Regions from separate parts of the Marinobacter arenosus genome, predicted to be linked through region 3. Evidence: predicted binding sites of a transcription regulator. Region 3 holds the regulator's gene; each other region holds the start of a gene.
The links. Region 3 encodes FliA, which starts transcription of late flagellar genes. Its sites were predicted from a motif close to CTAAAGTTTNNNNNNNNNNNGCCGNTAA; they were not measured.

Region 1 (7,178 bases), 550 kb from region 3:
GGCCGGGCCGCCCGCGCGAGTAACCCACAGGACCTCGTCGGTCTGCAGGGATTCGCCGGATTCCGTCACCAGGAGCCCTTCCTGGACCTTTCGGACCGGCGACCCCAGATGCACTTTCACGCCCCGTTCGGCGAGTGTCTTTCGGAACACCTCTCGAACCTTGGCATTGTGGGTTGGAAGGATCTCGTCAGCCGCGTCGAACAGATGGAAATGCAGCTGATCCGGATCTTTGCCTCGCTGTTTCAGCTCCTTCGTCAGACGAAACTGCATGGCGAGCGTGAGTTCAACACCACCGGCGCCCGCGCCGACAACGGCAATGGAGAGCGGACCGTCGTGGTTTTCGATGCGGGACAACAGGGCAAGCCAGCGGTTGTTGAAACCGGTGATTGGCTTGACCGGCACAGCGTGGTCCGCGGCACCTTCCACTTCATTGACCTGTGGCGAGGAGCCGATGTTAATGGACAGGATGTCGTAGGGGACGTCGGGTCTTCCACGGCAGACCACGCGCTTCCTTTCCCGGTCAATACCGACCGCTTCGTCCCGATAGAACCGCGCTCCGGCATACTCGGCCAGGCGGCTCAGATCGATATGAACGTCATCATAGCTGTAGTGGCCGGCAACGTATCCGGGCAGCATGCCAGAGTAGGGGGTGTGAGTGTCGCGGCAGATCAGGGTAAGGCGCACGCCGGGAACCGGGTTCATAGCGAACCGTTTAAGTACTCCGACGTGGCTGTGCCCGCCGCCAATCAGGACGATGTCCCGTAATACAGGCTGGTCAGGCGTTCGCATCAGACGATTTTCTTGGCTTCAGCGCTGAACTGTGAGAATCCCTTGACGCTCGAGAAGGCCTTGAGCTTTTCCTCGTCTGCGGCGGACGGATTGGCGATCTGGTCAATGGAGGTGATACCCGCTTCCTTCATCTTCTTCGCGGTTGCCGGACCAATGCCTTTCACCAGGGTGAGGTTGCTCTTGTCGATGGACTTGGCTGCGGCGGCTGAAGCAGGCTTCTTGGCCGCTGGCTTTTTCGCCGGAGCCTTTTTGGCAGGCGCCTTCTTTGCAGATGCTTTTTTGGCCGCCGGCTTACTGGCCGCGCTGCTGGATTTGGCCGTCTTCTTCGGTGCCGATTTCTTGGCAGCGGTCTTGGCTTCCTTGCTGATTTCTTCGGTGCGTTTCCTGACTTCCTCACCGGCTTCTTTGGACGCTACACCGAGGCGCTCAAGGATGTTGCTCTGAAGCTCATGGAACTCATTCAGCCGCCGTTCGAATTCTTCGTTGAACCGTTTCATTTCCCGGTCCCGCAACTCGTCGAAGTCTTTCAGGAGTTTCCTGACCGGATCCTGGATCTGCTGCTGCAAGCCGTCAAACTGCTTCAGCGCATCGTTGATCAGCCCTTCGATCTGGGAGGACGTTTTTTCGAATTCTTTATTGACCTTCTTTACGATTTTATCAACGCTCGGTTTGGCTTTCTTCGCCATGAAATGTCTCCTTACGGGTGGGGGAGGAACGCTCGATCAGAATCAGGCCAGCTGCCGAAAACCGGAGATAGGCCCTGGGGAACGCCTGGATTTAAGGGACTGCTTCTTGGATAAGACTTCCCGTATCCGACGGAGTTTCTCCGCCAGGGGAGAGTCTTTCTCTGAATCAATCTCTACAAAATCAATGGAGTAGAAGAAGTTGCTGCAGTGTTTTCTACGTTCGGTCACAAGGCCGCTCACGCCTTCTGCCCGGATCTCGTCAAAGGGCATATCCATGATCAGATCCAGAACGAGGGTATCGCCAGGATTAAACACCTTGTCGGTTTTAAGCACACAGCCGTAAGCATCCAATTCGTAAAGGTCAGCCTCCACCAGTTCCTTCCGGAACAGGCCCTGCCTGACTCGAAACTGCGCACTCAGGTCTGGTAAAGATTCATTCATCAACATTTACTCTGGTGATTTCCGTATCCACTGCCATTGGGCCGTCTCGGAAGACAAGCCGAATATTGTTTAAACAATAGACACTGATCGTCGGTTTGGCAACGCCATCAGTGCCCTACACGGTAGCCCTCAGGCAATGGTTCAACTCCCCGTCTGAGTTTATCGGCCGGGCTCACTTCTTTTTTAGCTCGTACATGTCCACGCGCCGATCTTTCAGGTTGGTGACAGAACCCTCGTTCCGCACCAGCTTGAGTTTTTCCAGGTCCATGTCCGAGAACATGATCATCTCCGTATTCGGGGTGGTTTCCGCCATCACCGCGTCGTGCGGGAAGGCAAAATCCGATGGCGAGAATACGGATGACTGGGCGTACTGGACGTCCAGGTTTTCAACTTTCGGCAAATTGCCAACGCTGCCGGTGATGACCACATAGCATTCGTTTTCGATCGCCCGCGCCTGGGCACAGTGACGTACCCGAAGGTAGCCATTTTTGGTGTCTGTCCAGAACGGCACCATGATGATGTCGACGTCTTCACTGGAGGCAATTCGACCCAGTTCGGGAAATTCGATGTCGTAACAGATCATGATCGCGACACGGCCGGCATCGGTGTCGAACACTTCGAAGTCGCTACCACCTTCAATGACCCAGTCACGGCGCTCGTGCGGTGTGATGTGAATCTTCCGCTGCTCGTCAACCCGACCGTCACGGTGGCACAGGTAGGACACGTTGTAGACCCGGTCGTTCTCCAGAAGTGGCATGGATCCGGTGATGATGTTGATATTGTAGCTCACCGCCATCTCGGACATTTCATCCCGGAACTGCTGGGTGAATCCGGCCAGGAAGCGTATGGCCCGGGTCTGGTCGAGCTGGTCGGTCAGACCCATGAGCGGCGCGTTGAAGAATTCCGGGAAGAGGGCGAAATCACTCTTGTAGTCGGACAGCGCATCAACGAAGTATTCGACCTGCTTGAGCACTTCCTCCACGGAGGTGAATTCCCGCATCTGCCACTGCACGGCGCCAAGGCGTACCTGCGTTTTCTTGACGTTCAGCACCGACGAGGGCGGCGTGTACAGAATGTTCCGCCACTCCAGCAGGGTTGCATAACCGAGGGACTTTTCGTCCTCGGGCAGATATTTGTGCATCAGGCGGGTGACCTGGAAATCGTTCGAAAGCTGGAAGGTCAGAATCGGGTCGTAGATTTCCTTGCGATCTACCCGCTGGATGTATTCTGCCGGCGTGTACTGGTCAGAATACTTGTGATAGTTGGGGATGCGCCCACCGGCAAGAATGGCCCTCAGATTCATGGACCGGCAAAGCTCTTTCCGGGCCTCATACAGGCGACGCCCCAGTCGGTAACCGCGGTATTCCGGGTGGATAAAAACGTCCAGGCCGTACAGCGAGTCCCCATTGGCGTTATGCCAGATCTTTTCGTTGCGCAGGATCAGGTCGTCGTACGTGTGCGGATTGCTGAAGCGCTCATACTTCACGCAGACGGTCAGGGCGACTGCAATCAGGTGGCCATTATCCTCGATGCAGATCTGCCCATCGGGAAACTGCTCCACCAGTGCCTTGATGGTTTCCTTGGGCCACGCTCCTCCGATGTCATCGTATATCCGATCCATCAGCAGCTGAAGTTGATCGTAATCGTCGAGCGTTAAATTCCGGAGATTAAGATGCAGCTCTTCGTGGGCCATTCAGTTCGGCTCCCGTCGTAATTGGATAGATGGCATTGGTGGCGTTACCGGCGGCGGTTTTTAGAAGTTTATCAGATACTGTTAAAGAGTTCGCACAACAGGCCGAAACATCACTTAACGGACTTTTATTTCGTGAAAGCGTATGGTCCTGCGCTTTCAGCAATGTGACTCAATGATTTCCCGCGAGGATTCCACCGTGAACCTGACTTTTGGTCAAAAGCTGCTGGTCGCTTTCAGCATTCTGCTTTTGCTTGTTATGGGCGCCTTTACGCTCTCCGGCGACCTGCGACTGCAGAAAACCACCTCAACCTACGTTGACGCTCTCGTAGAAGATGCTGTCGCCCAGAGTACGTCGAGCATTGCCGATTGGCTCAACACCCGTCTGACAATGACGGAATCCACCGCTAAAGCACTGGAGCGCGTAGACACAGACGAAGAGGCCAGAACGGTGCTCCAGGCCATTACCACCGGCGGTGGATTCCGGGACGTCTACGTGGGGCGGGCCGATGGCTTCATGTTGATGAAGTCCGAAGAAGCCAACGCGACGTTGCCGGCGGACTACGACCCGCGGGTTCGGCCCTGGTACAAGAAGGCCATGAGCCTGGGCCGGGCTTCCTTCACCGAGCCGTATCGGGACGCGAGCACCAACGACACCATTATTTCGACCCTGGCACCGGTCAAGCGGGGCGCCTACGAGGGTGTCGCGGGCGCGGATATCGGGCTTGGCGCCATTGAGAAGACACTGGAAACGGTCACTCTCGCAGACACGGGTTACGCCGCACTGATCAACGCCCAGGGCGTGGTGCTGTTTCACCCGAATGAAGAACTGATCGGAAAGAACATCAAGGCTCTGATCGGAACCAAACCGATGTTGGACGGCCGTGCCCACGGGTACGAAGCCGACGACGCATCCTGGAGTGCGAGCTTCTATCCCATCAGCGATGCCCGGGGCGTGGACTGGTACCTCGGTACCTTTGTGAACCAGGACAAGATCAACGCGCCGGTGCAGAGCGCCCGTGTAACCGGGTTGATCATTGCCGTGATCGGTCTGCTGGTGTCACTGGTGGTGCTGCATATCGGTATCAAAGTGTTGATGGCGCCGCTTCGCCGTCTGAACGGTGCCATGGCTGACATTGGCACCGGTGATGCCGACCTGACCCAGCGGCTGAAGGTCAACGCCCGCGACGAGTTTGGCCAGTTGGCGGATAGCTTCAATCGGTTCGTGGAGAACATTCAGACCGTTGTGCGTGATGTACAGCGCGGCAGCGAGGAGTTGGGCAGTAATGTACGATCCCTGAGAGAGACTGCCAGCACCAGCCGCTCCAGCGTTGAACAGCAGCAGGCCGAGATTGACATGGTCGCCACGGCGATCAATGAAATGTCGGCGGCGGCGGGCGAGATCGCCCAGAACGCGCAGCAGACCGCCGATGCAGCCAATACAGCCGATAACGACAGTCGTGCATCCCTGGAAACCGTCGCGGCCTCGCGTGACGCGGTGCAGAAGCTGGCCCGGGAGGTGAACGCGGCAGCGGAAGTGATCAATACGCTGGGCAAGGACGTCACGTCCATCACGTCTGTCCTTGAAGTGATTCAGGGCATCGCCGAGCAGACCAATCTGTTGGCGCTTAACGCGGCCATTGAAGCGGCACGCGCCGGTGAGGCGGGTCGCGGTTTTGCCGTGGTTGCCGACGAAGTCAGGAATCTCGCCCAGAGAACCCAGGCCAGCACCGAAGAGATCAACAACATGATCGAGCGGTTGCAGAAGGGCGCCGACGACGCGGTGAACGTGATGAACGCCTCCACCGCCGTCTCCAACGTCAGCATGGAGAAGGCTCAGGACGCGATGGACGCGTTGAACCGGATTGCGGAGGCGATTACGTCCATCAACCAGATGACGTCGCAGATCGCTACGGCCTCGGAAGAGCAAACGTCCGTGACGGAAGAACTGAACTCATCCATCACCCGCATCGCCGACCAGGGCCAGGAAGCGGCAGCGGCGGCGAGTGAGAACGACGTCTACAGCGGGCAGATTGAGAGTATCGGTCATACCCTTAACCAGAACGCGTCCCGTTTCCGGGTCTAACGGCTGAGCAGTTCGAGGCGGTGGCGCAGGGATTCCAGCGTTCGCCGCCCGACATAGCCGGATTCCTCGCTCAGATAGGGATTCTCCAGCACCAGAACGCGGCGGCCGGGCAAATTCAGCGCCTGAACGGCGCGGCCGTAATAGGTCCTCAGAAACTCTCCGAAACTACCATCCAGAATGGCTCTCTCCATGCCCAATTGCAGTCTGTGGGCGGTCTGCTGGTCCTCCGGTGCCACGAACAGGTAGGACGGCATGGCGTAAGCCAGAAGAATGTTGGGCTCAATCACCAGATTGGGATCGGCTTCAATCTTCAGATCATACAACACCTCACTGGCCCCTCGGGCGAAACACTCGAAACGATTGTTCCTGAGCATCGAGAACAGGATTTCATATCGTGTGTGGGTGACGACCTGGATGTTGTTGGCTCTCAGTACTTCGGTATCCGGCCAGTGAGTGCCCTGGCCGATTCGGATGTTGGAATTCTCAAGATCCTCAAGCGTGTGAATGTTCTCGAACAGGGGCAGATGTTCAGGGCGCACCACGCAGACCCGAAAACCCAGCAGGCCGCCATCAATGGGAATCGGCACGGCCGTCAGGAAGGTCTCCCGTTCCTCAGAGGTGGCCACATTCGCAATATCGACCAGGCGCGAGCGGTTACGGCTCAGCTCCCGCAACACACGGCCCTGGCTCAGTTCCTGGCTTCGCACCAGCCGGTAGGCGCCGTATTCCGGGGTTTTGCTCAGCGCGAGGTTAACCAGCGCGTTAATGGCAGGGCTGTCGTAATTGCGATACCAGAGGATGTAATCCCGGGTGGATTGAGTGGGCGCATCCGCAGAGACCCAGGAGGCGGGGCAGAATAGCATCGCTATCAAAAGGGCGGCCCAGGCAGGATTCAAGTGAGCGCCACCTTCCTGAACGCCGCGCCGGCGAGTCGCGGTAGTGAGTTCCAAAGCCAGAATTCCTTCTCTATGGGCGGAACATGCGTCGGTTTGTTGAGCTCGACGCTTGATTGAACGTCCCTACTTTAGAACAGAACGCGGCAGAAAAAGCGCTAAAGTGTCAAAAAAAGTGTAAAACCGTGTTGCGGACAATCGCAGGCGTTGTGATGATCAGTCCATCAAGCCAAGAAGAGACATGTTATGGCACTCATCGACAACCTCATTGGCGCCACCGGACAGTGGGTCGCGAATTCGGATTCCAAGGCCACCCTGGCCAATCCGCTCGCCTGGTTACGAAAAACGGGTGGTTACGCAGCGGTGAACCGGATCATCGGTCTCTCGATTCCCTTTGCTACCCGGAACCGGTTCAGCGTGGAGGAGCTCAGGCCGGGTTACGTGAAAGCGAAAATCCGCCTGAAAGGCAACAAGAACCACTTCGGCAGCCTCTATGCCGGGGCCTATTTTCTGGTCGCGGAAATACCCGGCGGGGTTCTGACCCTGTTTGACCTGGGGCCCTCGTACACGCCGATCCTGAAGGAAATGACCCT
Region 2 (7,178 bases), 340 kb from region 3:
CAAGATTGAGCACTCCATGGCCAGTTTCCGCCGGGCGGTTTCAGAGCCCGGCGACGAACACTACCTGTTCGTACTGGAAGACGAGGACACCGGAGACATACTGGGTACCACCGGCATTGAAGCCTCGGCCGGTCACACCAAACCGCTCTACCATTTCCATCGCAATACCGTGACCCACCATTCCCGCGATCTGGGTCTTCGGCGGAGCGTGGAAACCCTGACCCGGTGCAACCACTATTCCGGATGTTCCGAAATCTGTTCACTCTACCTGCGACCGGAGTTCCGACGCGCCAACGCCGGCAAACTGCTGTCGAGGGTTCGCTTCCTGTTCATGGCGCTGCACCCCGAGCGTTTCTCCGACACAGTGATTGCCGAAATGCGCGGTGTATCAGACGCTTCGGGCCAGTCCCCTTTCTGGAACTGGCTGAAAGCCCACTTTGTCGACATGGAATTCGCCTCGGCCACCAGCCTCGTTGGCTCCGGCTATACCGACTTCATTGAAGAGCTCATGCCCGCGCATCCGCTGTATACCTGCCTGATGAGTCCCGAGGCACGGGCCGTGATCAGCCAGGTGCACGAGCACACTCGCCCGGCCCTGCACATGCTGGAGGCCGAAGGCTTTCGCCATAAGGGGTTGGTGGATCTGTTCGACGCGGGCCCCACGGTGGAATGCCTGCTGTCCGAGATCCGCAGCGTGCGGGAGGCCCGGGACTGGCAGGTTCAGGTGGACACAGGTCCGGCCAGCCAGTTCCAGAAACGGTCCCGTGAACCAATTGCCACACCGCTGCTGATCACCAATACTGGAACGGCAGGCTTCCGGGCCACGGTCGTGACCGACGCCAGCATGCACGGCACCCATACACTTTGCCTGAGCCCGGAACAGGCGCGCGGACTGGCCCTTGAGCAGGGCGGAACCTGCCAGGCCCTGCCCCTGACCCGTTCGCGGCACAATGCAACGGCAGACCTTAACCCCACTCGTCCGGAGATCCATTATGCACACTGACCGCGATTCCCTGTTCCAACAACTCTGGCAAAGCTACCGGGAGGTCACGCCGTCGGCTGAGGAGATTCATCGCATCCTGGGCGCCGAGGAAGGTCAGGCCATCGTGAACGATCACATCGCCCTGCGGACGTTCAACCTGCCGCCGGTCGGCCTCGACGCGCTCGCAGAGCATTTCCTGAGCCTGGGTTACCGCCAGGGTGGCGAGTACCACTTTGACGCAAAAAAACTCTATGCCCGGCATTATGAGCACCCGGATCCGAACGCGCCCAAGGTATTCATTTCCGAGCTGCTGGTCGAGCAGTGCTCCCCGGCGCTGCAGGCGACGGTCAAGGACCTGGTCGCCCAGGTGTCGCCCGAAAGCGTGACCGCGGATAATTTCCTCTACTCCGGCCGACACTGGGAGGTCGATTACCAGACCTACCGGGCCCTGCTGGAGGAAAGCGAATACGCGGCCTGGATGGCGGCCTGGGGCTATCGGGCCAACCATTTCACGGTCAGCATCAATCACCTTACCCAGTTCCATACCGTGCCGGAAATCAACCAGTTGCTGAAGGATCACGGATACACCGTCAACGCCTCCGGCGGTGAGGTCAAAGGCTCCCCGGATGACCTTCTGGAGCAGTCCTCCACCATGGCGGACCGCATGCCTGTTCGCTTCTCGGACCGGGAGGAGACCATCCCCAGCTGCTTCTACGAGTTTGCTCTGCGCTACCCGAAACCGGACGGTACGTTATACAGCGGATTCGTTGCCGCCTCGGCCGACAAGATCTTCGAAAGTACCAACGCCGCCGGGTGACCCCCCGGCTCGGGAGGGCGGGTGGTTCACGACCACCCCTGCTCTCCCAGCAGCGGCACAAACCTGACATCCCCCAGGTTTTCACTGCGGAATTCGGTGTCCGATATCCGGGTAACCCGCTGCAGTGACTGCACGGTGTGCACCGATCCCACCGGGATCACCAGGTGGCCACCGATACTCAGTTGCTGTTTGAGGGTCTCCGGCACCACGGGAGCACCCGCCGCCACGCAGATACCATCGAAGGGCGCCTGCTCCGGCCACCCCAGGGTGCCGTCGCCGCAGCGCACCACCACGTTGTCATACCCCTCGGCCGACAGGGTTTCCGCAGCGTGGTCCGCCAACTCCGGAATGCGCTCGATGCTGAACACCCTGTCGGCAATCGAGGCGAGCACTGCCGCTGCGTACCCCGAACCAGTACCGATATCCAGAACCACGTCCCCACCCTTCAGATCGAGCGCATCCGCCATCAATGCGACAATATAGGGCTGGGAAATCGTCTGCCCGGATCCGATGGGTAATGGCCCGTCGTCGTAGGCACTGTCAATCAGGGTTCGGGTGACAAATTTTTCCCGGGGAACCCGCCTCATCGCCTCGATAACCAGCGGTGAAGAAATCCCCCGCCCGATGATCTGGTTCTCCACCATCCAGGCCCGACGCGACGCAAAATCCCTCTGCTCGTTCATGATCCCTCCTCCCCGACCGGCTCACTTACCGGTCGTTACAAAGCGGTAACCTTTTTACAACGGCGCCTCTCGGCACGTCTGACTATTTTCTAGTCACGGCCAACCGAAACACAACCGTTCGGTGCCTCAAAACAACAACAATCGGGGCAGTCGGAACCCGCTGCAGAAGTTCCGCTGTCGAGGAGAAATCAATGTCTGCATCCGTCAATCACCTCGAAGAGCGGACCCAGGATTCGTCCGAGCTGCTCGAACACATCATTCCGTCCGCGATAACACTTGCGATGATGCTGCGCCACAAAAAGATGGCGGCCTGGCTGCGCGCGGAGTTTGATGGCTATCAGGACAAGGAAATGGCACCGCCGTTTCGACACGGCCTGCACGGCCATATCGTGGCGCGGTCGCCTCAATATGGCTGGATTCCTGCGCCGGTTAACGACCAGCAAAAGCAGGAATACGGTGACCTGGATCTGCTTGAGGGCGCCAAGGCCCTGGAGAAGATCTGCGTGAACAGCAAAAAAGGCGACGGCAATCGGGTATTGCTCAGCCCGGAAGACATGGTGGTTCTCCAAAAGCAGATCAACCTGAGCGCGGAACTGGCGATCAATCTCAGCCGGGACCAGTACTGCAAGCTGCTGCGAACCATTCGGGGAGCCATCTATCTGTACGCCGGGGCCTTGATAGCCAAGGGCCTGGCTGGCGAGCACAACCACTACAGCCCGGACGAGCGGGCGCTGGTGGCCGATCTTGACGATCCGGAGCGGTTCTGGCGCCAGGCCATGGATGAGCTGGACAGCCTGCCGGTTGCGGATGTGAAACCCGCCGGGTTTCTGGAGCGGGTGTTCGGGCGGGCCAGCTAAACCGCCCGTCCATCACCCGAGCACGCTCACCATGCCGATGCTGCTGACAATCAGCAGCACGGTACCCAGAACCCGGAAAAAGACCGGCGTTTCAGCCCTCAGTATACGGTCGTGTGCCCGGAGCCCGATAACGTGGCCCACCGCAGCGCAGGGAAGCAACCACACGTGATGAATCAATTGAAGGTCAACGCCTGCCCACACGAAGGCCCCCATCTTGATCAGCACCAGAATAAACCAGAGCGCGAAAAGCGTATCCCGCAGCTTTTCCTTCGGCAGGTGCTGTGCCGCTACCGCAATGATCAGTGGCGCCCCGATCAGGGACGTTCCGCTGATGTAACCACCGACCATCAGGAACAGCGCGTCCACCGTCTTGCTGCCACTGCGGAACGGTTTGTTGACGATGTAAGACACCGAGTACAGGGCCACGATCACGAAGATGATGGCACTGAGAACATCACCGGGCATGGTGATCAGGCCGAAAACCCCAATCAGCTTGGGCACGATCATGATGGCCAGGATGCGCCACAAATACTGCCAGTCCACGGTACCTTCGGTGACGGCAGCAGCCACCCCGGATCCGTCGGATCCGGGCGCTGACCGCTTCCGGTTGTTCAACCAGATGGTCAGTGACGAGAACACCAGAAGATGCACGGCGATGATCGGCAGGAATACCAGCGGCTCGTCCAGCACCAGCAGCAGGAAAGGCAACGACAGTACCGCACCGCCGAAGCCGAGGCCTGAGCGGACAAATCCGCTCCAGATAAAGATCAGAGCGATCAGAACGTACTGGAAAAGACTGAGATCAGACATAGCGCCCTTTTTTCTGAATGAATGCTCCAGTTCTGTCCCGGGGAGCCGATAACATCCTTAACCCGATGCGCCGGACAAACAAAAAAAACCGGAGGACCGTGATGTCCCTGTCCTGGAAACAGAAATTTTCATTGCTGATTGCGGCCACCTTCGTTGGCTTGGCCATCGCCATGCTGGCCTCACTGAGCGGACTGAGCAAAGTGTCCGAGGCCTACGAGGCTCGCGGTGAGGCGCGGGCCTACGGCGCATCCTCGCTGGGCCTGCTCAATGACTGGCTGGCCCTGGAGCGCCTCAGTGAGGACCTGACGCCTGACCGTGTGGCCGCGTTTCAGGACGAACTCGAAGCACTGACCGGACAGGCCGACCAGCTGACAGAGTTCGCGCAGCACTTGCCCGACGGTGCCGGCATGGAAAAGACCGCCGCCCGGGTGCGCGACAAGGTTCAGGAGTATACAGAACTCCGGCACGAATGGCTGGCGGCAAGCCAGACACTCGGCCTAACCAGCGACGAGGGGCTGAAAGCCACCCTGTCGGGATACGTCGATAACGACCTTCGCCAGATCAGCATTTCCATTTTCAATGACGACATCAACGTCATTGCCTCCAATTACCGGGACTACCTGGACACCTTTGACGCCGCCTACGCCGAACGGACCCGGGAAGCCGTCGTCCGAATGCAGAGCGTGGTCCGGGAGATGGACTGGCAGGACATCGACATCGGCCAGGCGGTGCAGGGCCTGGCCGATGCCTTTGCCGAGGCGGAGAACGTCATCGGCGGCCTCGCCCAGCTTGAAACCCGGCTGGCCGCCAGCGGGACAGCACTCAGGGCGCTGATCGACCAACAGAACGAAGCCCTCGATAACGGCTTGATCCCGGCCACCAGCGAACAGGCCGAGGAAGCCCGCACTGCCTCCACCTGGCTGATCGTGGCCACATCGGTCGCCGTTCTGGTGGTGCTGATCCTCACGCTCACCGGTGCCTCACGCACACTCGTCAGACGCCTGAACGAAGTGGTTTCCCTGTTGAGCCAGGTGGCAGCCGGGGATCTCAGCCAGCGCCTGGACCCGGGCAAGAATCCCAAGGATGAGTTCAACCGCCTCGGCGCAGCCACCAACAAGATGCTGGACGATGTCTCGACGGTGATCGGCCAGGTGCTGGAAGGTAACAAGTCACTGGCCAGCCTGCAGGCTGAACTCGACGCCCTGATCGGGCAGATGGGCCGAAACGGCGAACAGGTGGAAGACGAAACCGAGCAGACCGCCACCGCCGTTCAGGAAATCTCCCACACCGCGATCGACATCGCCCAGTACACCCAGTCGGTCAATGCCGCCACCCAGAGTGCGAACGGCGCCGCCCAATCCGGTGCCCAGGTGATCAAGCGCAGCGCCGACAGCATGAGCGCCCTCGCCGCCCGGATCCAGGAATCCCACGACCAGATTGGCCAGCTCAGCAAGACCGGGGAAAAGGTCAATTCCATTGTTGATGTGATCAACGGCCTCGCCGAGCAAACCAACCTGCTCGCCCTGAATGCGGCCATTGAAGCCGCACGGGCCGGCGAGGCTGGCCGTGGCTTCTCGGTTGTGGCCGACGAGGTCCGGTCACTGGCGGAGAAAACCGTTTCGGCCACCAACGGCATCGCCGGAATCGTAGACTCCCTGAACCGGGAAACCGCCGCCATTACCACGATGATGAAGCAGGGCCTGGAATCGGCGAGCGAGGGCGAAAAGAGCGCCGGGGAAGCTGCCCGGGCCATCGACCAGATAACCGGGTCGATCAACCAGCTGGCCGGCGATATGAACCAGGTGGTGTCGTCGGTGGAAGGCATTTCCACCACCACGGAGGAAATTGCCCAGAAGGTAGAGCAGATCCACGGACACACCCGGGAAACCGCGGACATCCGGCTCCAGCTCAACCGGCACATTGACCGACTATCCTCCCAGACCGCCGCCCTGACCGAGGTCTCACAACGGTTCCGGCTCTAGGCCTGCTCCGTGCAGCGGCTACCCTTGCATCCATCAGGCGGCAGGGGTAGCATACCAAATACTGTACATTTAAACAGTATTGGTGTCCTCGATGAAAACCCGCGCAACCGGCCTCAATCCCCACAACCGCTTCCAGACAATTGTCACCGACCGCGACGTGGACGATGGCTGGCATCACGCGCCGGAAGACGACCTTAACCCGGATTCCCTCGCCACCGAGGTTGTCAACGAAACGGTCCGGTCGATCATCAGCCGCAACACGTCACCGGACGTGCCCTTCGATCAGTCCATCAACCCCTACCGTGGCTGCGAGCATGCTTGCATCTACTGTTTTGCCCGCCCGACCCATGCCTACTGGGACATGTCGCCGGGACTGGATTTCGAAACCCGCCTGATTGCCAAGCCCAATGCCGCCCGGAAACTGCGGGAGGAACTGGACAAACCCGGCTATCGCGTATCGCCCATTGCCCTGGGCGTCAACACGGATGCCTACCAACCCCTGGAGCGCAGTCGCCGAATCACCCGCGAATTGCTCGAGGTGTTGCTGGAATATCGCCACCCGGTCTCCATCATCACCAAGGGGGCGCTGATTCTCAGGGATCTGGATCTGTTGTCGGAACTTGCCCGCCAGTGCCTGTGCTCGGTCCGCGTCAGCCTGACCACCCTCAGCAACGACCTGAAACGCCGCATGGAACCGCGCACCGCAGCTCCGGCAACGCGGCTTAGAATGATCGAGCAGCTCGCCGGGGCGGGCATTCCAACCGGCATCATTCTGGGGCCGGTGATCCCGTTCGTGAATGACCAGGAAATCGAGGCTATCCTGACCGCAGCGGCCGCCGCCGGGGCCACCCGAGCCAGTTGGATCATGCTGCGCTTACCCCTGGAGCTGGATGAACTCTTCCAGGACTGGCTACACAGGCATTTTCCGCAGCGCGCGGAGCACGTCATGAACCGGATCCGCGATTTGCGGGGCGGCAAGAGCTACGACGCCACCTTCGGGCGCCGGATGACCGGCACCGGTCCCTATTCGGACCTTATCCGTCAGCG
Region 3 (7,178 bases):
TTGATGTGGAACAGCGGGAACACCTTGTCCCGCACAACGATGCACTCGCGCCCGTCGACAACGTTGGTCTTGGTCAGATCCAGGTGGAAAATCTCCACGACGTTCACCAGCGGCAGGGCGAACGACTGGTCGCCGAGCATGATCATCAGCGTTGGCATGATCGCCAGGGTGAGCGGAACCTTGATGATGATCCGTGAGCCCTTGCCCCGCTCGGACACGATGTTGATCTGGCCATTGAGCTGGCCGATCTTGGTTTTGACCACATCCATGCCGACTCCGCGACCGGAGACATCGGAGATTTGCTCCTTGGTCGAGAAACCGGCGGCAAAAATCAGGTTGAAGCATTCGTTGTCGGTCAGCCGGTCCGCTGCATCCTGTTCGTAGATACCCTTCTCAACGGCCTTACGACGCAGCACTTCCGGGTCCATACCCGCACCATCGTCCTCGATGGACAGGAGGATATGATCCCCTTCCTGCTCGGCTGACAAGGTAACGGTACCCTGCCTCGGTTTGCCCGCCTTCTCGCGGACGTCCGGTGCTTCGATACCGTGATCGACCGAATTCCTCACCAGGTGAACCAGTGGATCCGACAGGGCCTCCACCAGGTTCTTATCCAGATCGGTCTCCTCGCCGTGCATGACGAGGTTCACCTCTTTTTTCAGACTTCGGGCAAGGTCACGGACCACGCGGGGGAATCGGCCGAACACCTTCTTGATGGGCTGCATGCGCGTCTGCATGACGGCGGACTGAAGATCAGTCGTCACCACATCCAGGTTGGATACGGCCTTCTGCATGTGTTCATCATCACTGGCCGCACCCAGCCGCTGAAGCCGGTTTCGCACCAGTACCAGTTCGCCGACCATGTTCATGATGTCGTCAAGACGCTTGGTATCCACCCGCACCGTGGTCTCCGCCGCCGGCGCCGCATCTCTGGCTGGAGTGGCTGGCGCCGCGGCCTTGGTCGCCGGCGCGGAGTGCTCGGCGGACCCCGGCGCTTCGTCCTTTTTCTGCTTGGCTGCGGGCGCTTTCGGCGCTTCAGCGGCAGACGACCCGGCTCCGGCGGCCTTCTCAGTATCGGTGGCGGTGGGCCCACTACCCTTCCCGTGCAGTTCGTCCAGTAGCTTTTCGAACTCATCGTCGGTAATCAGGTCATCGTCTTTACCCGACGACGCCGGTTCGGCCGGCCCGGCGCCGGCAGCAGGCTCATCGTGCGCCGGAGCGCCGGCAAACTGGCCCTTGCCATGAAGTTGGTCGAGCAGGGCCTCGAACTCGTCATCGGTGATCTCGTCATCACCGGAGTCCCCGGCAGGCGCACCTGAGGACTCACCAGCACTGGCGGGCTGACCCGAGGTTACGTCACCCCCGTCCTGAAGGGCGTCCAGCAGCTGTTCAAACTCATCGTCGGTGATATCACCGCCCTCTTCAGCGCCGCCTTGCCCGGTCTCGGCGGGGACTTCTGATGATCGTTGACCGGCATTGCCCTGAGGCTCCGCGAACGCATCGAGGGCAGCAATCAGTGCATCCGGGGCGGGCGTCAGGTCCTCGTGATTCCGGACCTGTTCAAACATGGCGTTGACGTGATCGAGAGCCTCGAGGACCACGTCCATCAGCTCCGCATCCACCTTGCGTTTGTGGTTGCGCAGGGTATCGAAGACGTTCTCGGCGGAGTGGCAGCAATTCACCAGGGCATCGAGCTGGAGGAAACCCGCGCCACCTTTGACCGTGTGAAAGCCGCGGAAAATGGCGTTCAACAGATCACTGTCGTCGGGGTGTCGCTCAAGATCGACCAGTTGCTCCGACAGCTTCTCGAGAATTTCGCCGGCCTCCACGAGGAAGTCCTGCAAAATCTCATCATCAGCATCAAACGCCATGAGTATTCCCTATTAATTCAGAATCCGAGACTGGACAACAGGTCATCAACGTCATCCTGCCCCGAAACCACATCGTCACGCTCATCAGCCTTGATCTGCGGGCCAACACCCTCTTCTGCCGAAACCTGGATTTCGTCAATCTGGTGTACGGTGCCGGTTATCTGGTCCACATGGCTCGCCATAACCACGAGGCTGAGCATCTGTTCTTCTACTTCTTTCACCAGGGTGGTGACCTTCTGGATCACTTGCCCGGTCAGGTCCTGGAAATCCTGGGCCAGCAGAATTTCCGAAAGATTCCGGTATATCGAATCCGCGTCCGTTGTCAGGCTGACAAAGAACTGGTCGATCCGACCATAAAGCTCTCGAAACTCGGCTGGCTGCATTTCCCGGCGACGCAATCGCTGCCATTCATCCCGAAGCGCTGAGGCTTCATCGCGGACGGAGTGGGCCAAAGGCATGGTCTCCTCCACCAGATCCATGGTGCGGTTGGCCGCCTGGCTGGTCATCCGTACCACATACTCGAGCCGGTCCGAGGCATCGGTCATTTTTGACAGCGCTTCCTGTTGTTCGGCGCTGCGCGGATCCACCTGAAAGTTGCGGATCGCTTCATGAAGACTTCGGGTCAGCCGGCCAACCTCGCGGTAGAGACTCTGGTCCCTAACCTCACTGAGTTCATTGATCACGGTCATGGCCTGAGCGTAATCTCCGGCCTCCAGGCTTGCGGCCAACTCGGCGCTCTGACGCTTGAGCTTCTCCGTCGCCTCCGGATCAAGGCTACGATGGTTCTTGTTGCTGTCGCTCATGAGAGCCATCCGACCTCTGCTTACTGAATGCGTTCGAAGATTTTCTCAATCTTTTCTTTGAGGACGGCTGCGGTGAACGGCTTGACGACGTAGCCATTCACCCCGGCCTGTGCGGCAGCCACAATCTGATCCCGCTTGGCCTCGGCCGTTACCATCAGCACGGGCAACGTCTTCAGGTTCTCATCGGCGCGCACGGACTTCAGCAGATCCAGCCCCGTCATTCCCGGCATGTTCCAGTCCGTCACCAGAAAATCGTACTTTCCGCTTTTCAGCATCGGCAGGGCTGTGTTGCCATCGTCCGCCTCATCGGTGTTGCTGAAACCCAAATCACGCAGCAGGTTCTTGATGATCCGTCGCATTGTGGAAAAGTCATCCACAATCAGGATTTTCATGTTCTTGTCCAATGGGACCTCCAGTTTGTAACACCCGGATTTCGTTTGACCTTTGAGTTCGAAATCTAGCAGGCCGCTGTTTTAAGCACTTATTGTCTGATCTTTGGTGTTCGTGTAAAGCGCCGGTTACCAAAAACTACACAGCTCTATGAGCCAGACACAGAGTGCACACGTTCAGTCATCTGCATCCCGGCGCCAGTCTGCGAGACGTCCTCGCAGTCGCAGCGCGGCCTGACTGTGAATCTGGCTGACACGGCTCTCACTGACACCCAGAACGGCGCCGATTTCCTTGAGGTTCAGCTCTTCCTGGTAGTACAGGCTCAGGACCAACTTTTCGCGCTCCGGCAGCTCTTCAATGGCCACGGCCAGGTTGCGCCGGAACGCATCGGATGCCAGACCGTCCAGCGGATTATCACTGGTCTCTGCTTCCTCTATCGGCAGCTCACCGGATTCATTGAGCTCATCGAGGCTAAAAAGTCGTCCACTGTTGGCATCGGAAAGCGAGGCGTGGTACTCGGATAACTCCATACCCAGTTCCTCCGCAACTTCCTGGTCCTGGGCTTCGCGACCGAGTCGGTCTTCGACGGCCTTGATGGCCTGGGATATCCGGCGGGCATTTCGGTGGACCGAGCGGGGCACCCAGTCACCTTTGCGGATCTCGTCCACCATGGCACCCCGAATCCGAATGCCGGCGTAGGTTTCGAAGGTAGCGCCCTTGGTGGAGCTGTAGCGTTGGGCAGATTCGAGCAGTCCGATCATGCCCGCCTGCATCAAATCATCCAGTTGCACCGAGGCGGGCAACCTGGCCATGAGATGAAGGGCTATTTTCTTGACCAGCGGCGCATGCTCTTCAATGAGTCGAGAAGGACTTTTCGCATCCGACTGCTGATAGATTCCCAGATGTTTCGCCAATGTCATGTATCCGGTGTTGTTTTGACTGGATCAGATTCAGACTTCGACGAGCCGTTCCACAAAGAACTCCAGGTGACCTCTTGGCGAGGACGGCAACGGCCAGTTGTCGACCTTGTCGGCCAGAGCCTTGATCGCGAGGGATGCCTTGGCGCGCGGGTAGGCGTCCAACACCGCTCGCTGCCGCTGTACCGCTTTTTTGACGGCTTCGTCGTAGGGCACCATACCCACATATTGTAGTGCGACATCAAGAAAACGTTCGGTCACCCGACTGAGCTTCTCAAACAGGTGTCGGCCTTCCTGCTCATTTCGCACCTGATTCGCGAGGATACGGAAACGGTTCGTGCCGTATTCCCGGTTCATGAGCTTGATCAGGGCGTAGGCATCGGTGATGGAGGTGGGCTCGTCGCAGACCACAAAAAGCAGTTCCTGGGAAGCCCGGAGGAAGCTGACGACGGATTCGGAAATACCCGCTGCCGTATCGACGATCAGCACATCAATCTGGTCACCCAGCTCACTGAACGCGTTAATCAGGCCGGCATGCTCCATCGGGCTGAGGTGGGTCATCCGCTGGGTGCCGGACGAGGCCGGAACAATCTTGATGCCACCGGGACCGTTGACCAGGATGTCCTTGAGATCACACTCTCCGGCGAGCACATCGGCAATGTTCCGGTTAGCCGTTATTCCGAGCAGAACATCGATGTTGGCCAGACCAAGATCGGCATCCAGAATGACCACGCGGCGACCTTTCTGCGCCAGGGCAATACCGAGGTTGACCGACACGTTACTCTTGCCGACCCCACCTTTGCCGCCGGAAACCGCAATCACCTGTACCGGATGTGCTTTGCTCATGTTGTTTCTTGTCTCTCGCCAGTTATACCGAAGGCTTGTCGTGTCTCTGAACGGCGCCAATTCTGCGCGCCGGATTCTCCGTCATCCGGTAAAGGTCCTTCCCCGCTCAGGCCCCCTCGGCAACGGCCTGCTGTTGCTGGAGGCGCTTCAGCCGTTCCACGGCCAATCGCACCAGGGGAATGGACTCCGCGTGGTGCAGGTCCTCGGGGATTTTCTGCCCGTCCGTGTAATAGGCCACCGGCAATCCGGTTTCCATCACGAATCCCAGAGATTCCCCCAGTGTCAGGGCTTCGTCAATCTTTGTCATCACGCAGCCCGCAAGATTTGCCATCTTATAGCAATGCCACACGGATTTCATGATACGCGGCTGGCTGGTGGCAGACACCACCAGATGGGTACGGATATTGTGGTGGCTGCGCGCCAACTCCGCCAGCTGTTCCTGGTAACCCTTGTCAGAACTGGTCAGGCCCGCGGTATCAATCAGCACCAGGTGCCGGTCGGACAACTCGTCCAGAATATCGTCCAACGAGTGGCTTTCATCGACGACACGAACCGGCACGTTCAGAATCCGACCGAATACGAACAGCTGCTCGTGGGCGGCCACCCGGTAGCGGTCCGTCGTGACCAGCGCCAGCGAGTCTGCCCCATGGCGCAGAACATAGCGCGCCGCCAGTTTGCCAATGGTGGTGGTCTTGCCGGAACCGGTCGGACCGACCAGTGCATAGACTCCGCCTTCGTCCAGCCATTCCTGGCGTGAGGTACGGACACCGGTTGCCAGCATTTTCAGGGATTGCTTCCAGCCGTCTTCCAGACGACCACCCTTATGGCGCCGGGACAACGAGCCTGACAGGTCGGCGCTCAGACCGAACTCCTGGAGCCGCTCGGCCAGTCGCTGCTGCACCGCATTGCTCACCGGCTTTGCCGGCTCGGCGGCGCGACCACTCATCATATCCCTGAGCGAGCTGATTTCTGCCCGCATCTGGGCCAGCTCATCGGAATACCCACGAGCACTGGCCGACGGCGAGGTCGCCGGTTCCTCGAACCCAGAAGACGCTGCCTCGTTCAACGCGGCAAACGAACCATCGGAATAGGAGGCGCCCATTTTCGCCCGCTTTTCCCGGACCTCACGGATGCGATCACGGGACCGGTTCAATTCGTCCTCCAGCCGGCGGTGCTGATCCGCCTGCATTTCAGCCAGGCGCGAACCGTTGGTGGCAGACTCGGCTTTGTCGCCCAGTCGCTGGCGCGCCATATTCTCGTCGTAGTCCAGCGCCGTCACGATTTCGACGCCGCCGTCAACACGACGATTGGAAAGAATCACGGCATCCGGACCCATCTGCTCACTGACCTGCTTCAGCGCCTCTGACATGCTCTGAGCGAAAAACCGTTTTACTTTCATACTGACTCTTCCTCCACCGGCAACCCCCTGCGGGCGCTGACCGCGTTGTGGTCCGCGTCGTTACTGACCGACGGACGCCACGATAGTGATCTGTTTGTTATCCGGTATTTCCTGGTAGGAGAGCACGTACAACCGCTCTACCCCGTAGCTCGCAAACCGCGCCAGTACCGGTCGCAACGGACCGGACACCAGCAGGATCGCCGGTTTGCCCAGCATCTCCTGGCGCTGAACACTCTCCTGCAGCGACCGCTGCAGCTTCTCCACCATGTTCGGCTCCAGAACCAGTCCGATGTCATCCTGACCGCCGGATTGTTGACTCTGCTGAACAGACTTTAGCAATAACTGTTCCAGATCCGGATCGAGGGTAATAACCGGGATTTCGGACTCGTTGCCACAGATGCTCTGGACGATCATCCGGCGCAGGGACTGCCGGGCCACGGTGGTCAGCAGTTTCGGGTCCTGACTCTTGGGATGCACATTGACGATGGCCTCGGCAATCGAGCGCATGTCCCGGATCGGGACCTCTTCTTTGAGCAAATTCTGCAGTACCTTCAGCAACAAGCTGATGGACACGGTGGTCGGCACCAGCTCCTCCGCCAGCTTCGGCGACGTCTTTTCCAACTGATCCAGCCACTTCTGAACTTCCTCGTGCCCCAGCAGCTCATGGGCATGCTTCTGCAGCACCTGGTTGAGATGGGTCGCAACTACGGTACTGGCATCAACCACGGTGTAGCCCAGAGTCTGGGCCTGGTCCTTTTTGTCGGGCTCAATCCAGATGGCATCCAGCCCGAACGCCGGATCCTTGCCCTGGATTCCCTCGACCTTCCCGAACACCTGCCCCGGGTCGATGGCCAGCTCCCGCTCCGGATGGATCTCAGCCTCAGCGATGGTCACGCCCATCAGCGTGATGCGGTAAACGTTGGGCATCAGGTCCAGGTTGTCGCGAATGTGT

Region 1: KXD86_RS01980 (methyl-accepting chemotaxis protein) is a predicted target of FliA. The motif match lies at 3,691-3,718, and genes of this name have one in related genera.
Region 2: KXD86_RS06100 (methyl-accepting chemotaxis protein) is a predicted target of FliA. The motif match lies at 4,174-4,201, and genes of this name have one in related genera.

Annotation. Positions count from the first base shown of each region.
Region 1 is NZ_JAHVAO010000001.1:431,847-439,024, reverse strand. It holds gene KXD86_RS02000 (slr1591 family oxidoreductase) at 1-789, opposite strand, end outside; gene KXD86_RS01995 (helix-hairpin-helix domain-containing protein) at 789-1,475, opposite strand; gene KXD86_RS01990 (hypothetical protein) at 1,518-1,916, opposite strand; gene KXD86_RS01985 (GNAT family N-acetyltransferase) at 2,089-3,609, opposite strand; gene KXD86_RS01980 (methyl-accepting chemotaxis protein) at 3,806-5,692, shown strand; gene KXD86_RS01975 (transporter substrate-binding domain-containing protein) at 5,689-6,642, opposite strand; gene KXD86_RS01970 (YiiD C-terminal domain-containing protein) at 6,832-7,178, shown strand, end outside.
Region 2 is NZ_JAHVAO010000001.1:1,327,687-1,334,864, forward strand. It holds gene astA (arginine N-succinyltransferase) at 1-1,003, shown strand, start outside; gene KXD86_RS06080 (DUF1338 domain-containing protein) at 993-1,799, shown strand; gene KXD86_RS06085 (protein-L-isoaspartate(D-aspartate) O-methyltransferase) at 1,826-2,482, opposite strand; gene KXD86_RS06090 (AbiTii domain-containing protein) at 2,674-3,339, shown strand; gene KXD86_RS06095 (TSUP family transporter) at 3,352-4,149, opposite strand; gene KXD86_RS06100 (methyl-accepting chemotaxis protein) at 4,251-6,131, shown strand; gene KXD86_RS06105 (PA0069 family radical SAM protein) at 6,223-7,178, shown strand, end outside.
Region 3 is NZ_JAHVAO010000001.1:983,542-990,719, forward strand. It holds gene KXD86_RS04480 (chemotaxis protein CheA) at 1-1,871, opposite strand, end outside; gene KXD86_RS04485 (protein phosphatase CheZ) at 1,889-2,674, opposite strand; gene cheY (chemotaxis response regulator CheY) at 2,695-3,078, opposite strand; gene KXD86_RS04495 (RNA polymerase sigma factor FliA) at 3,241-3,984, opposite strand; gene KXD86_RS04500 (MinD/ParA family ATP-binding protein) at 4,015-4,827, opposite strand; gene flhF (flagellar biosynthesis GTPase FlhF) at 4,934-6,226, opposite strand; gene flhA (flagellar biosynthesis protein FlhA) at 6,287-7,178, opposite strand, start outside.